DNA from 3 places in the Planococcus donghaensis genome. Region 3 is predicted to be linked to each of the others. Evidence: riboswitches for the same ligand, from Rfam matches in the RefSeq annotation. Region 3 holds a riboswitch; each other region holds the start of a gene.

The links. Region 3 has a riboswitch for cobalamin ahead of BCM40_RS15460 (acyl-CoA thioesterase). Riboswitches for the same ligand answer to the same signal wherever they lie in the genome.
Region 1: another riboswitch for cobalamin. It lies ahead of BCM40_RS08590 (hypothetical protein); the one in region 3 lies ahead of BCM40_RS15460 (acyl-CoA thioesterase).
Region 2: another riboswitch for cobalamin. It lies ahead of BCM40_RS13220 (ABC transporter substrate-binding protein); the one in region 3 lies ahead of BCM40_RS15460 (acyl-CoA thioesterase).

What each region holds. Positions count from the first base shown of each region.
Region 1 covers NZ_CP016543.2:1,710,217-1,714,984, forward strand. Annotated here, with positions in the region: gene BCM40_RS08580 (LacI family DNA-binding transcriptional regulator) at 1-523, opposite strand, end outside; gene BCM40_RS08585 (ABC transporter substrate-binding protein) at 833-1,780, opposite strand; gene BCM40_RS08590 (hypothetical protein) at 1,777-2,322, opposite strand; cobalamin riboswitch at 2,488-2,681, opposite strand; gene BCM40_RS08595 (HNH endonuclease) at 2,736-3,689, opposite strand; gene BCM40_RS08600 (GGDEF domain-containing protein) at 3,857-4,768, opposite strand, start outside.
Region 2 covers NZ_CP016543.2:2,684,861-2,689,628, forward strand. Annotated here, with positions in the region: gene BCM40_RS13210 (adenosylcobinamide amidohydrolase) at 1-1,022, opposite strand, end outside; gene BCM40_RS13215 (FecCD family ABC transporter permease) at 1,025-2,017, opposite strand; gene BCM40_RS13220 (ABC transporter substrate-binding protein) at 2,010-2,981, opposite strand; cobalamin riboswitch at 3,156-3,342, opposite strand; gene argS (arginine--tRNA ligase) at 3,388-4,768, opposite strand, start outside.
Region 3 covers NZ_CP016543.2:3,158,494-3,163,261, forward strand. Annotated here, with positions in the region: gene BCM40_RS15455 (ribonucleoside-diphosphate reductase subunit alpha) at 1-1,241, opposite strand, end outside; gene BCM40_RS15460 (acyl-CoA thioesterase) at 1,243-1,728, opposite strand; cobalamin riboswitch at 1,878-2,056, opposite strand; gene BCM40_RS15465 (MFS transporter) at 2,406-3,710, shown strand; partial or broken gene BCM40_RS15470 (DUF3934 family protein) at 3,840-3,971, opposite strand; gene BCM40_RS15475 (glutathione peroxidase) at 4,048-4,527, opposite strand; gene BCM40_RS15480 (MarR family winged helix-turn-helix transcriptional regulator) at 4,564-4,768, opposite strand, start outside.

The DNA of each region.
Region 1 (4,768 bases), 1.4 Mb from region 3:
AATGACCAGCATCAATTAAGTGTTTTGCAGCTAAATAGCCTGTCTCAACATCGTTCAATCCTATGGCATATTGACAGGTTACACCGCTTGAGTTCAGTGCGATAAAAGGAATAGCGGATTCTATTAATTTCTCGTGTGCTGTTTTATCGAGTAAAGCAGAAATAACCAGAATGCCACTCGGTTTGCTTGCCACGACAGCCTCATATGTTTCAATTTCACGAGATTCAGAAACAACATGAATATTCACTTGATAACCTTGCTGTTGTACTGTACTGATTAGTGCAGGAACGGCATTCACGTAAATTGGGTCATTTAAAGCACCTACCACCAAGCTAATGGTTTTCGTTTTAACGACTGGCGAAATTTCTTTTGATGATTCAGCGGATGAATAATTTAATTCATTCACAGCATTCATCACTTTGTCATATGTTTCTTTTTTCACTTGATCCGGCTTATTCAAAACCCGTGAAACTGTTGTTTGAGACACACCGGCATACTTTGCGACGTCCGTAGTTGATACCATACCTATCATCCTACTCTCTAGTTTATTTAATAATATTCATTTTATATTCACCCATTTATTATAGCACGCAGCTTCAAAAGACGCACCCTTTAATTTATTCAATTAACAGGCAATACTTTTGAATAAGTTATTCACTGTAAATTTGAATGATGATATTCATGAATACTTTATTAAATCCATTAAAGATTAAAGAATATCACTGAACCTCTGTATTTACTATTATTCATACTCCTAATGAATGCGATGGTGAATTTTATTCATTAGAATATAAGAAAATCCTCGCATAGTAAGCGAGGATTTTTTGGATCTTTATTCAAATGCTGCTGGATAAACAGTTTTGGCTACCAGTTCAACTGCTTCGCCAATTCTTGGGCCAGGGCGTGAAGTAATATCTGAATCTAAGAAAAAGACTTGGTCATTTTTAATAGCTTCAATTTCGCTCCATCCTTCGCGCGCTTTAATTTCTGCTACTGGATCTTCTGTATATGACACAGTGGTGGTAATGATTTCTGGATTGCGTTGGATGACTTCTTCTTCTGATATTTTCGGCCATCCTTCAAGGTCACCAAATAAGTTTTCTACTTTAGCGTGATTTAATATTTCTTGTTGGAACGTTTTTTGACCAGTTGTGTACAGTTCAGGAGATGGACTAATTTCGAAATACAATTGTTTGTTTTCCTCTACTGCCGCTACTTTTTCTTGTACGTCCTCTATTTGCTGTTGAATCGTGCGATTTACTTCATCACCTTTATCTTCAAGACCCATTACCGTTGAAATTTGTTCAATATCACCGTACACATCTTCGAATGATTGTGCAGATTCGATAACAAACACAGGAATTCCTGCAGCTTCTAATTCTTCATATCCAGTTGGTGCACCTGTCGAATACCCAATCACAACATCTGGATCTAGTTCAATAATGCGTTCGGCATTAAAAATAATGGAGTCAGAAACGCGTTCCACTTCAGCCGCTTCAGCCGGATAATTATCGTAATCGGTCGCACCAATCACTTTTTCGCCTGCACCAATTTCATATAAAATTTCTGTATTACTTGGAATTAATGAAACCACTGTTTCAGGTACTGCTTCAAAAGTTAGTTCGTTGTCTAAATCATCAGTGACAGTATAACTTGTTTGTTTTTCTGCTTCCGTTGCCGAATCTGTTTCAACTTCTTCTGCCACGTCAGACTGACATGCCCCTAAAGTTAATGCTATTGTTCCGATTGTTAAGTACTTGACTAACGATATTTTCATCATTTATTGGCCACTTCTTTCTTTTTGGTTTTTGTTGGATAAGATTTACTAACGAATGGAACTTCTTCAACGCCATAATATTGATTGACATAGACAGCCATTGTAAAAAGGACATTGGCTAAAAGGTGAGTGTAGTTGAACAAAATTTCCGGCACATCTTGTTCGAGGCTTACTTTATGTAATGCACGAACAGATTTTTTCGCTTCACTTCTACACACATGCAACACAGTTGCAGCATGTGTACCTTGCGGCAACACAAAATTGCCGATTTTATCTTTTGTGAAGTTTACATAATAATCGTACATGTCACTTAGTTCGATTATATCTTCTTCTTGAATGGCTAGTTTTCCGCGTACAGAGCCATTCAAGTGATAGATTTTCGGCTGAAGAATTTGCAAATCACGCTGTATTGCCTCTACCTCTTTTGTTATAGCCAATGCTTCTCCAATACGTGTGGTCAATGAATCCGTCCTGATTTCAAAATCTACAGTAGACGCTTTTTCACGCATAAACGGATAACAAAGATACCTCATGTCTTTTTTCATTATTTCACCTCACTTTAGTTTGGTGAAAATCACTGCATTGAACGCTCTCGAAAACAACAAAAAGCCGCCCTTAATAAAGGGCGGCGGCATAGCTATTTAGAGACATACTCCAGCAGTCAAAAATAGAAACGTTGCCGTATGATTCCCTTATCTTCCGAAGAGTAAAAATACGTTCAAAAAAAGGTAGGTCTCCTGGCTTGTGCATCGATTTACTTTAAGAACCTTCCCGTTTAGTTGCTTACACTAAACAGTGGTGTTTTCTTATTTCATACGCACTTACAGTTGCGGAAACAGCCCCGGAATTTAACCGGGTTCCCTGTTATGCTGACGAGTCAGCACCTTTTTTCTGCATGATTATTCACTTGTTTTCAGTGTATCATATTACACAAGCCAAAAGACATACTAAAAATTGTTTATTCCGGATCTATTACCAATTTCACTTTCCTTGGTTCTGCAAAAACAATTCGTTTATGCCATCTTAAATAAGTTGCATGTTCGGGTGAAACCGGTATTTTCATGCCTTTTTTTAAGCGATAAATTGGATGCTGATCTTCTAAAATCGCACTCGAGATATGAAGACGTCCCCCACCCGTAAAAGCAATATGTCCGGCTGAATACAATGCACTATGATTGGCACAAAGCAATACGCCATTAAAAGGGTCTAATCTTTCCGCATCTGAGCTGTCTTTCCACGGTTTAGCATGTGTAGCTCGTAAGACGTCGCTAATAGCTATCCCGCAAAGTGGGCATTCACCGTTCCAAAGTGGCAGTAAACTTTCTCTGAACTGCTCTTTGCCTCTGCGCATCTTTGTTTTAATTTCAAGTTCCGCTTCCGCGATTAGGCCGAGTAATGGATTGTGCTCGGTTTTTTTTATCACTTCCATCGATAGTTCCAATTGTTCTACTTCTACCGTGAAAATATTTAACGAACTAATCAATTCTAAAAATTTAATCGCCAATTCTTCGTTACATGGATACAAATAACCCGAATTCCCATTAGCATCTTCTTGGAATGCCGAGTATTTCACTGGCAATAACGGTCCGATGTCTTTAAAGGATTCTTTAATCGATAAGGGATTTTCTAATTCCCGGTAAACCGTATAAGCGATAAATGCCTCTTCATTGTCACTTGATGGATCTTCAAGGTTTTTTGGTTTTTTGCCTTTTACGCAATCCTCACGCACACGGCTAATAGCCACTACAAATCCCTTTACATAATGAAAGACAATATCGCCTTTTTTCACTTCTTGCATCCGATTCCACGAATGTGGCACCATACCTGACTTGTCTACTTGAGGCGTCCAAAGAACTCCTGCATGTTGTTCAGCGTGATAAGTCTCTCCTTGCATAACGATAAAACTATTCATAACTGCCTCCTATTAATGGCTATATCTCATTGGTTTGTATGTAGTAAAGCTTATTGTTCTAAAATAATTTACTTTCTCTATTTTAACCCAAATCCACAACTTATGCTTTCGAGATGTTACCCCAACAAAAAACAACCACTTTATCAAGTGGTTGTTCTATCAAACGATTAAGCTTGAATTGCTTTTGCTTCTGTAATTTCAGTAAAAATCGTAACTTGATTTCTGCCGCTCCGCTTAGACTGAAAAAGCGCTTGGTCTGCTTCGCCGATCAGTTGATCTAAGGTTTTATCAGCTGAGTATAAACTAATTCCGAGCGAAACCGTTAAATTGCCTTTTGGTTGTAATTCTTGGCCGTCAAATGGATATTTTTCGATTTCTGTTCGGACTTGTTCAGCAATCTCCAAAGCTCTATGTTCATCAAATGGTTGGGCGATACAAATAATAAACTCTTCTCCCCCATAGCGTGCCACAAAATCAGTTGAGCGCGTATTGTCTTTCATCAATTGTCCAATAGAGCGTAGCACTGCATCTCCTTTTTGGTGACCATGTGCATCATTATAAGATTTAAAATAATCGACATCCAACATGATTATGGCAATGGGTGCTTTTTTAGTAATCAATGTTTGAATTTCATTCTTAAAAAAACGCATATTGGGTAATTGGGTCATTGGATCTTGATTTGAATTAATCTCAAGTTCTTTTCGCAACAAAATGTGATAATTTTCTCCATTCGTCATTAAGCCCATTACCAGAACCGCGATCCCAGCGAAAATAGCCATTGTTAGTATAATGGATAAAGTTGCAGGAGTCGTTACAAGCATTAAAATCGATTTAATCACTTCAAAAACCAAAAGTCCCATCATCATCTTCTTTAAATCGATTAACGAAAAGAATTTATTCGTTTTTTTCTTATTGTGGAACAAACTGCCAATAACGACCGGTAAAAGTATTGCTTGTAAAATTCCCATAATAGCCGTTGGTCCACCTAAATAATAGCGAAAAACGGATGGGAAAATAGAAGATAATAACCCAACTTTCCAGCCCCCGATATATGAGATAAAGTAAAGGGCGACTTCCCG
Region 2 (4,768 bases), 470 kb from region 3:
ATCCCTACTGTATCCGTAGTTTTCAACCCATTTCCCGCAATAAACTCGGTCATTTCTTGAACACTATCATTTACGTTGTAAGCTGCATCTACGTGACGGTTCATAAAATTACGGAACCATCCAGAACCTGCATTCACCACAGCTGAAGAAACCGTTTTTAATGGCGTCGGGCTTTGATACAACACCATATCATTTGAAACGACAAAGTCTTCTGCACAGATGCGATGGGTTGCTATTTCATTTTTCACTCCTGGCAATAATGTGATTTGCGGTTTTGGCAATTCCGGATGCGGATGGTTGCTAACTCTTGTTTTATAAACCGCCTCAATATCCTGCTCTCGCACCACTTCATGCGGCTCACCGATGCGAACGATGGTGCCTCGATCGAGCAGCAATAATTGATCACAATACATAGATGCTAAATTTATATCATGGAAAATCGATACAATCGTTAAGTTTTTTTCGATCGCTTGTTTTTTTATCGTGTCGAGCAACTCTTTTTGGTGATTGATGTCTAAATGATTTGTTGGTTCATCGAGCAATAAAATCCCCGCATCTTGCGCTAACGCTTGTGCGACAAAAACACGTTGCTGTTCGCCACCGGACAAACGATCAATTTGTGTTTTTTCATAGTGGCTAATGTCCATTAATCGCATAGCTTCTTTCACCGCATGCTCATCTTCTATGGACCAAGATGAAAACCAACCTACTTGGTGAGGGTAACGACCAAGTGATACGGTTTCCCGAACGGTATGAGCAAAAGAGTGAGCATGAAGTTGAGGCAATACCGCCATTTTTTTCGCTAGTTCTTTTGCCGGAAAATCTGCAATAGACGTCTCTTCAATTCGAACTTCGCCACTAGTCGCTGGCAACACGCCACTGATTAACTTCATTAACGTTGATTTCCCACTGCCGTTCGGTCCTAAAATACCGAGTATAGAGCCTTTGTTAACAGTGAAGGATACATTCTCAACGATTTTTTTGTCCCCGTACCCGCCTGTTAGTCTCTTGATTTCAAGCATCGTTAAACCCCTCCTTTGCGTTGACGGAAAAAGATAAAGGCAAATACCGGTGCTCCGATAAACGCAGTAATGACACCAATCGGCAATTCTGTCGGGGAAATAATCGTTCTTGATACTAAATCACAAACGATTAATAAAGCAGCCCCGTTGATAAAAGATAAAGGCAACACATGGCGATGATCTGATCCCCAAAGCAAACGAGTCATATGTGGCACTACTAGACCAACAAAACCAATGGTTCCTGAAACGGAAACGGCAGCTCCTGTTAGTACCGAACCACCAATTAAAATTGTCATTTTGCTTTTTTTCACATCGACACCAAGATGTTGTGCGCGTTCTTCACCAAACAACATGGCGTTTAACTCACGACGTTTGAGCCACAATACGAATGATCCGATTAATACGAAAGGTAATGCCATTCGCACATATGGCCAACCACGCATTGATACGCTTCCGAGTAACCAGCCAATAATTTGTCTCAACTCTTCTCCGGTTAAGGCAATCATCAACGAAATAATTGATCCAAGAAAAGAGCTAAATATAATCCCCGTCAAAATCACGGTTTCCATTTTCATCGAGCGGTCCACCAATTTCGCAAAACTGACAACAGCTAGCATCGTCAGTAATGCGCCGATCATGCTCATAACCGGTAAAGTAAATGGACCTAAAAATGGAATAGAGATACCAAAAAAGAGCGTCATCACAGCGCCGACTGAGGCACCGGAAGACACTCCCAGGGTGTACGGATCGGCCAATGGATTTTTCAAGAGCCCTTGAAATGCCGCACCAGCAATCGCCAATGCCGCACCAACAAGCCCTGCTAAAACGACACGTGGCATACGAATATTCCATAAAATATTGGCAGCCGCTTCATCGAACGAAGGATTCCATAGCACCACTGGTGATATGGATACCGTCCCGACCGTGACACCTAGCAATATCGCTCCCGCTAAAATAAATAGCGAAACGCTATATGCTACTATATTTTTACTCATTGAACACATCAGGGTATACTGCCTGAGCCATTTCCATTAGTCCCGCTGTTAAACGTGGGCCAGAACGAGTGAGCATATCTGAATCTAAGCTGTAAACTGCTTCTTCTTTAACTGCTGTTACTTCTGCAAAACCACCACGAGATTTGATTTGACCTACGGCATCTTCAACATAAGCGCCTTCGGTTGTAATAATCACGTCTGGATTTGCTGCAACAATTGCTTCTGGGTCCATAATAACCCATCCTTCTAATTCGCCAGCAACATTTTCCGCGTTGATTAGCGTTAACATCTCGTCCATAAATGTCCCGCTACCAGTTGTGTAAATATCCGGCTGACTACCGACTTCTAAAAAAACCGTTTTTGGTTCTTCGATTGTTGCTGCCAATTCTTCAATCGATGCTACTTGAGCTTCCATTTCCGAGACAATATTTTCCGCTCGTTCCATGCTACCTGTCGCTTCTCCGATTGTTGTAATTGAATCGTACACTTCCTCAAAGCTCGCTGCGTTTTGAACGACAAACACATCAAGTCCGGCATCACGTAATTGCTGTAGTCCCGCATCGCCCACACCTAATCCTGATTCGTGAGCCAAGACTAAGTCTGGCTGAAGACCAATGATTTTTTCTACATTAAATTCTTGTCCCCCAATTTTTTCAACGTCAACTGTTGCTTCTGGGTAGTTGTCATAATCCGATACGCCAACGATTTTTTCGCCTAATCCCAGTTCATATGCAATTTCTGTATTAGAAGGAATCATGGAAACAATCGCTCCAGGCTCTTCGTCAATTACAACTTCATTGCCCGCTGCATCTGTCAGCGTTACGGGAAACTCAACATCTCCCACTTCAGTTGGTGGTTCTGCTGGTGTTTCGACGTCCTCTTCAGGTGTCGCGGTTTCTCCGCACCCTGCCATTAAAACTGCTGCTAATCCTGCTGTTGCTCCAAACTTCCAAATCTTGTTCATCTTTAAAATCCCCCTGGTTGGTAGTGTTATTTTTGTCAGCAATCGCTGCAGGCGGAAGCTGTTTTGTGGATTACTAAAAACCGATACAAAACAAAATCCCCCGCAAAGTTCTGCGAGGGATTGAAAGGACGCCATAAAAAAGCATGCGCATCCAGCCTTTCCTCGCAGGCGTATGGGTGTGTTGTCATAAAGGCAGGTCTCCTGGCTTGTGATCATTGGTCTTTGCACCTTCCCAAAGCATTGCTTCAGTGGCATATGGCAATTTCCTCTCACTTACAGTGGCGGGACCGCGCCGGAATCAAACCGGCTTCCCTTTTAACTCATGTTCTTAGACATAAGCACCTTTATGAATCGCTATTAAGTTCTAATTCTGTTTTCATTATACACGTAACTGTTTAGCTTTTGCTTACATTTTTTCAGGAGCTTTGACGCCCACTGTTTTTAATGCATTGGCTAACGTTGTTTTCACAGCTGTGATCAGTGCTAAGCGAGCACTAGTCATTTCGACATTTGATGCATCCAATACTTTGTTGGCATTGTAGAAGCTATGGAAATTTGACGCCAACTCTTGAATATACGTTGTAATGCGGTGAGGTGCGCGTTGTTTCGCTGCATCTGCGATGACTTGCGGGAAATCCCCGATTTTTTTCAAGACATCAATTTCTTTTTCAGAAGTCAATAAGTTTAAATGTTCTTCTGAAGCCAATAAACCTTGTTCTTCTGCTTGGCGTAAAATCGAGCTAATACGAGCATGCCCATATTGCGAATAATAAACTGGGTTTTCGTTTGACTGTGAAACCGCCAAATCCAAATCAAAGTCCATATGCGAATCGCCTGAACGCATGGCGAAGAAATAACGCACAGCATCTAATCCAACTAATTCGACAAGTTCACGCATCGTTACAGCTTTTCCTGTACGTTTGCTCATCTTCATTTTTTCGCCGTCTTTATACAATTGCACCATTTGAATAATGCTAACTTCAAGGGTATCGCGATCATAACCAAGGGCTTCAATAGCTGCTTTCATACGTGGAATATAGCCGTGGTGATCGGCACCCCAAACGTTGATCAGCTTCCCAAATCCGCGTTGTAATTTATCTTCATGATAGGCGATATCAGGCATTAAATATGTGTACGAACCGTCATTTTTAATCAATACGCGGTCTTTGTCATCACCAAACGTTGTTGAACGGAACCAAGTAGCGCCGTCTTCTTCATAGACATGACCGTTTTCACGAAGTTTAGCCAAAGCCTCATCAATTTTACCGTTTTTGTAAAGAGACGATTCTGGATACCAAACATCAAATTCCACACGGAAGTCTGCTAAATCTTGTTGCAGTTTAGCCAATTCCACTTTTAAACCGTGTTCACGGAACGTTTCAAAACGTTCTTCGTGCGTCATGCTAACAAATTTATCGCCATGTTCTTGAACCAATGCTTCGGCGATATCTTTAATATCTTGTCCACGGTAGCCGTCTTCTGGCATGCTATCGCCTTTACCTAACGCTTCAAAATAACGCGCTTCGATTGATAATGCCAAATTGTTAATTTGGTTACCGGCATCGTTAATATAATATTCACGAGATACATCGTATCCAGCAAAATCTAAAATATTGCAAAGCGAATCGCCGACTGACGAGCCGCGCGCATGACCTAAATGCAAGTCACCAGTTGGGTTCGCCGAAACAAACTCAACTTGGATGCGTTCATTGCCACCTGCTGATGAACGACCGTAATCTGCTTTTTGCTCCAGTACGGTTTTGACTACATCCTGCAAATAATCTTTT
Region 3 (4,768 bases):
ATGCGCGCCATAATTTCCATTGCGCGGTACGTTTTGCGCGGCAATAATGGGTGATCAACTGCCTCTTGGTATTTATCGCTAAAGTATTTGGTGTCTTTTTCATCGTAAAAATCTTCGAGTCCTAATGCGTTGCCATTCGCATCTTTCCACCCCATCACTTGCTTGACTTGATGCGGACAGAACGTATGCCACTCCCCAATGCTGCGCCCATTTTCATCTTTTTCTTGCAAACGTTCCATAAACAAATCTGGAATTGATACGCCTGTAAAAATGTCGTGTGCTTTACGACGCTCATCGCCATTGTTTGTTTTCAAATCCAAAAAGCCGTTCATGATGTCTTTATGGAAAACATCTAAGTAAATCGCGACAGCACCTTGACGCTGACCAAGCTGATCGACACTGACCGCCGTATCGTTAAGCAAACGAATCCACGGCACGACGCCTGAAGAATTGCCTTTGAATTTTTTAATATCTGAGCCTAACGCGCGCACTTTGCCGTAATAAATGCCGATGCCGCCCCCGTCTTTACTAAGACGGGCGATATCCCAATTGTTTAAATAAATACCGTCTAAAGAATCGTCTACCGTATCGATAAAGCACGATGACAACTGCCCAAAACTTTTACCAGCATTTGATAAAGTTGGTGTAGCAACCGTCATATACAAATGACTCATCGCCCAGTATGCTTCTTTTACTAGTTCTAAGCGCTGTTCTTTTGGTTCGTTTTGCATCAATGTCATGGCAATGACCAAAAAGCGCTCTTGTGGCAGTTCAAACAAACGCCCTTCGTAATCTTTGGCTAAATAACGGTCTGCTAACAAAAACAAGCCAATGTAATTAAACAGTAAGTCTCGCTCCGCATCGATTTCTTGTCCAAGTTCTGTGATTTCTTCTTGTGTATAAGCAGACAGTAATTCTGTCGAATAAATCCCAACTTGCGTTAGCTCTTGAATAAGTTTGTAAAAATCGCCGTATTTCTCAGAAGCGGAATACTCCCGATGTTCTGCAGCTTTTTTGTATAAATCACTTGCATACAATTCAGCAGCTACATAGGTCCAATCGGGCTGATCCATCGTAATATGGTTTAGCGCATACAATAACGATTGTTCGCCTTTTGCTTGTTCCGCTAGTTCTCCTGCTCGCTCAAGTAGCTCTCGTGTATCTAAACCGTATACTTCTGTTGCCCGTTCAAGCGCTTTTTCGACTGAGGATATTTCCGCCGTCTCAATTTTCATGTTCATATCAGCACAACTCCTTTGAGTATTCGTTTACTTGCATGCGTCGTTGTTTTCGTTCTTGTGCACTTTGGAATAACTTTTTCTCTGCGTCCGTTTCAGGGATTACGCCTTTAACAGGGATTGGTTTGCCGTCACTATCGACTGCAACCATTGTCAATATTGCGGTTGTTGTTAAATTGGTCACGCCCGTTTCAATTTGTTGGCATTCTGCTTTCACATAAACTTCCATCGATGTTCTTCCTGTCGAAATGACGACTCCTTCTAAAATAAAGATGTCTCCTACTTTGGCAGAAGATAAAAAGTTCACGGTATCGATTGAAGCGGTCACAACTGCTTCTCCACTGTGCCTCATTGCGGTAATCGCCGCGATTTCATCTATGTATGCGAGTACCGTTCCTCCAAATATTGTGCCTAAATGATTGGTATCTGGTGGCAACACCAATTTTGTTTGAACTGTTCTAGCCACGCTTGCAGCTAATGCTTCTGTCATACCTTCCATTCCTCCATCTCTACAAAACAAAAAACCCATCCTCTCAAGGAGAGGATGGGTTTGAAAACGCAGAATAACATACCAAGACAGCTGAACTTAACTGCTTGCGCATCATATCTTCGTTATCCCTCTCTACTCCCGGAGAAGATCATAAACTTGTAACGAAGACAGGTCTCCTGGCTCGTGCGTCATCCTTTGCTATCTCCTTCCCGTCCATTGGACAGTGGGTTGTGATAGCTCGTCAGCACTTACAGTTGCGGGTACAGCTCCGGAGTTTCACCGGATTCCCTATTAAGCCTATTTAGGCACCTTCGTTATCGATTTCTACTATATATAGTTTTTTTTTAGAATAAAACACTAAATATTGTACTTAATAAACTATAAACCACTTTTCCACTTTAAACAAGGGGATGATTTTAATTAGCTGTTAACTATTGTTTTAAAGTTTATTTCACAGCATTTATAGTTTTTAACGGGTTAAATTTTACACGTATCGAAAACTTTTATTCCCTAATAAGTTTCCAAAATATCTGAATGATTCTTTTATTTACAGTTATATTTCAACCCATATTAGAACAAAGATGTGTGCTATGATAATAAATTGTGATTTTAGAATATTTTTTGATACTAATTTTGGAAATATAGTAACCAAGTGTTACAGCAATTGGAGATGCACTATGAAACAATTAACAGGAAACGCTTTTCATTATGGCTGGGTCATTATCGCGATCGCTGCCTTGTCTCAATTTTTCTCTGGACCTGGACAAACATATTCTAATTCGATTTTCATCGACTACTATATAGAGGAATTCGGTTGGAGCCGCTCGACGGTTTCGGGAATCTACTCAGCTGCGACATTAACTGCAGGGTTTATGTTATTTTTTGTCGGCCGCCTAATTGACCGAAACGGTTCGCGAAAAATGGCTGTGACCGTTTCCATCGCCTTGGCAGTGGCTTGCTTTTTCAACAGTTTCGTTACCAGTTTGGTTATGTTGTTTATCGGCTTCTTTTTTATACGGCTCCTTGGTCAAGGTTCTATGGCACTTATTTCAAGCTCACTTATCCCTCAATGGTTTGTTAAAAAGAGAGGGCGCGCTATTAGCATTGCCGCAATTGGTGGATTAGTCAGCTCGGCGGCTTTTCCTTTACTAAATGTCTGGCTAATTGAAGCATTTGGCTGGCGCAGTTCATGGCTGATTTTAGGTGCCATCATTGTTGTCTGCTTTACGCCTCTCGCTCTTTTTCTGATTCAAAATTCACCTGAAGAAATGGGCTTATTGCCCGATAATGGGGAAATCCTTAAAAACAAACTCCCCAAAAAAGAAGCGGTTGAAGTTAGTTGGGCAGTAAAGGAAGCTTCTAAAACCCGCGCTTTTTGGTTATTGTTGCTATGTGCCGCTATACCCGGAATCGTTAATACCGGATTAACCTTCCATTTGGTATCGATCTTCGCTGAAAAATCTTTATCGTTAGAAACAGCTGCTGGTATCTTAAGCTTAACAGCATTGATTGGCTTGCCGATTACTTTTATCACAGGTATCTTGTTGGAAAAAGTAAAAGTCCAGTACATGCTTGCAGTCGTTTTTGCAGGGGAACTTTTTTCTATATTGCTTCTTCAAAAAGTAGATGTTTTCGCTGGGGCCGTTATTTTCGGTTTAGTTTGGGGCATTAGTATGGGGATTGAGCGGATTGTCATGGCTGTGGTATGGCCAAATTATTTTGGCAGAAAACATATCGGGAGTTTAAGTGGTATTGCAATGGCTATGGTTGTTACTGGTTCCGCACTCGGACCATTGCCGCTCGGCATTGCTTTTGACTTTTTTGGTGGATATGTAGAAATCTTGTGGATTTTAATGATTTTCCCGGCCTTTGGCATGCTTGCCGCTTTGCTAGCACACCCGCCTGTAAAACAGGATGAAGGCATCCAAAAACGGGTTGACCATACAAATCGACCTGCTAAAAACCCTTTACTCATGGAGTAAAGGGTTTTTTAGAAACTTCCGCTCTGCCACACACAAAAAAAAGGATGCCCTTTTGGACAACCCTCGACATTTTATCTATGCATCGACCCATACAGAAGCTTTTTCTTTATCTGTTTTCGGTTCGTCCGCTTTTTTGTTATTTTTGCTAGTATACGGTTTGAAACTCTTTGCTTTGTTTGCGCCAGATTTCCAGCGAGTCCAGCCTTTTTTGCCAGTTCCTTGACCCGTACCACTTTTTGCTTTCGCTTTTGCTTTGCTCATTTTAATCACTCCATTACTGCTACGATGATGTACAGCTTATCACATCACGGCCTCTAGTGAAACAGAAACCTTTTCGTTAAGAGCGAGTAAGTACTTTTTCGATGTCTTTTCTAAACGACTCCGGCGTATCTTTTGGAGAAAAACGGGATACAATATCGCCATTTGCGTCCACTAAAAACTTCGTGAAATTCCATTTGATATCACTTGTTAAAAACCCTTTTGTATTGCTCGTTAAATACTTAAAAAGTGGATGCGCATCGCTTCCGTTCACTTTCACTAAATCATGCATCGGGAACGTCACCCCATAGGTCATACGGCAAGCTTCTTGTGCTTGTGCCCCTGTAGCTTCTTCTTGCTTAAACTGATTCGACGGGAACCCTAGAACGACTAGCCCTTGTTCTTTGTATTCTTCGTATAATTTTTCGAGACCATCAAACTGATCGCGTAGTCCGCATTTTGTTGCAGTGTTCACAATTAACAGGGTTTTGCCTTTATATTCACTTAATGAGTACTCTTCACCGTTTGGTTTTGATACTTCAATATCGTAAATAGTCATCTTGCTCACTCCTTATTTACTGATTCACGCGACTTTTTACAAATTCATTGTTTTAAACGCTGCGTTCAACTCTTTTAAGTTCTGCATTAACGTCATTGCATTTATGCCCATAAAATTGCAACTCTCCACTTTTTCAAAAACGGCTCTTTCGATAGCCGATTGTTCGTTTTGCGCTTTTTCGGTCAACGCAATTACAAATGCACGTTTATCTTTTTCCGATTGTTGTTTCGATAAATGGCCA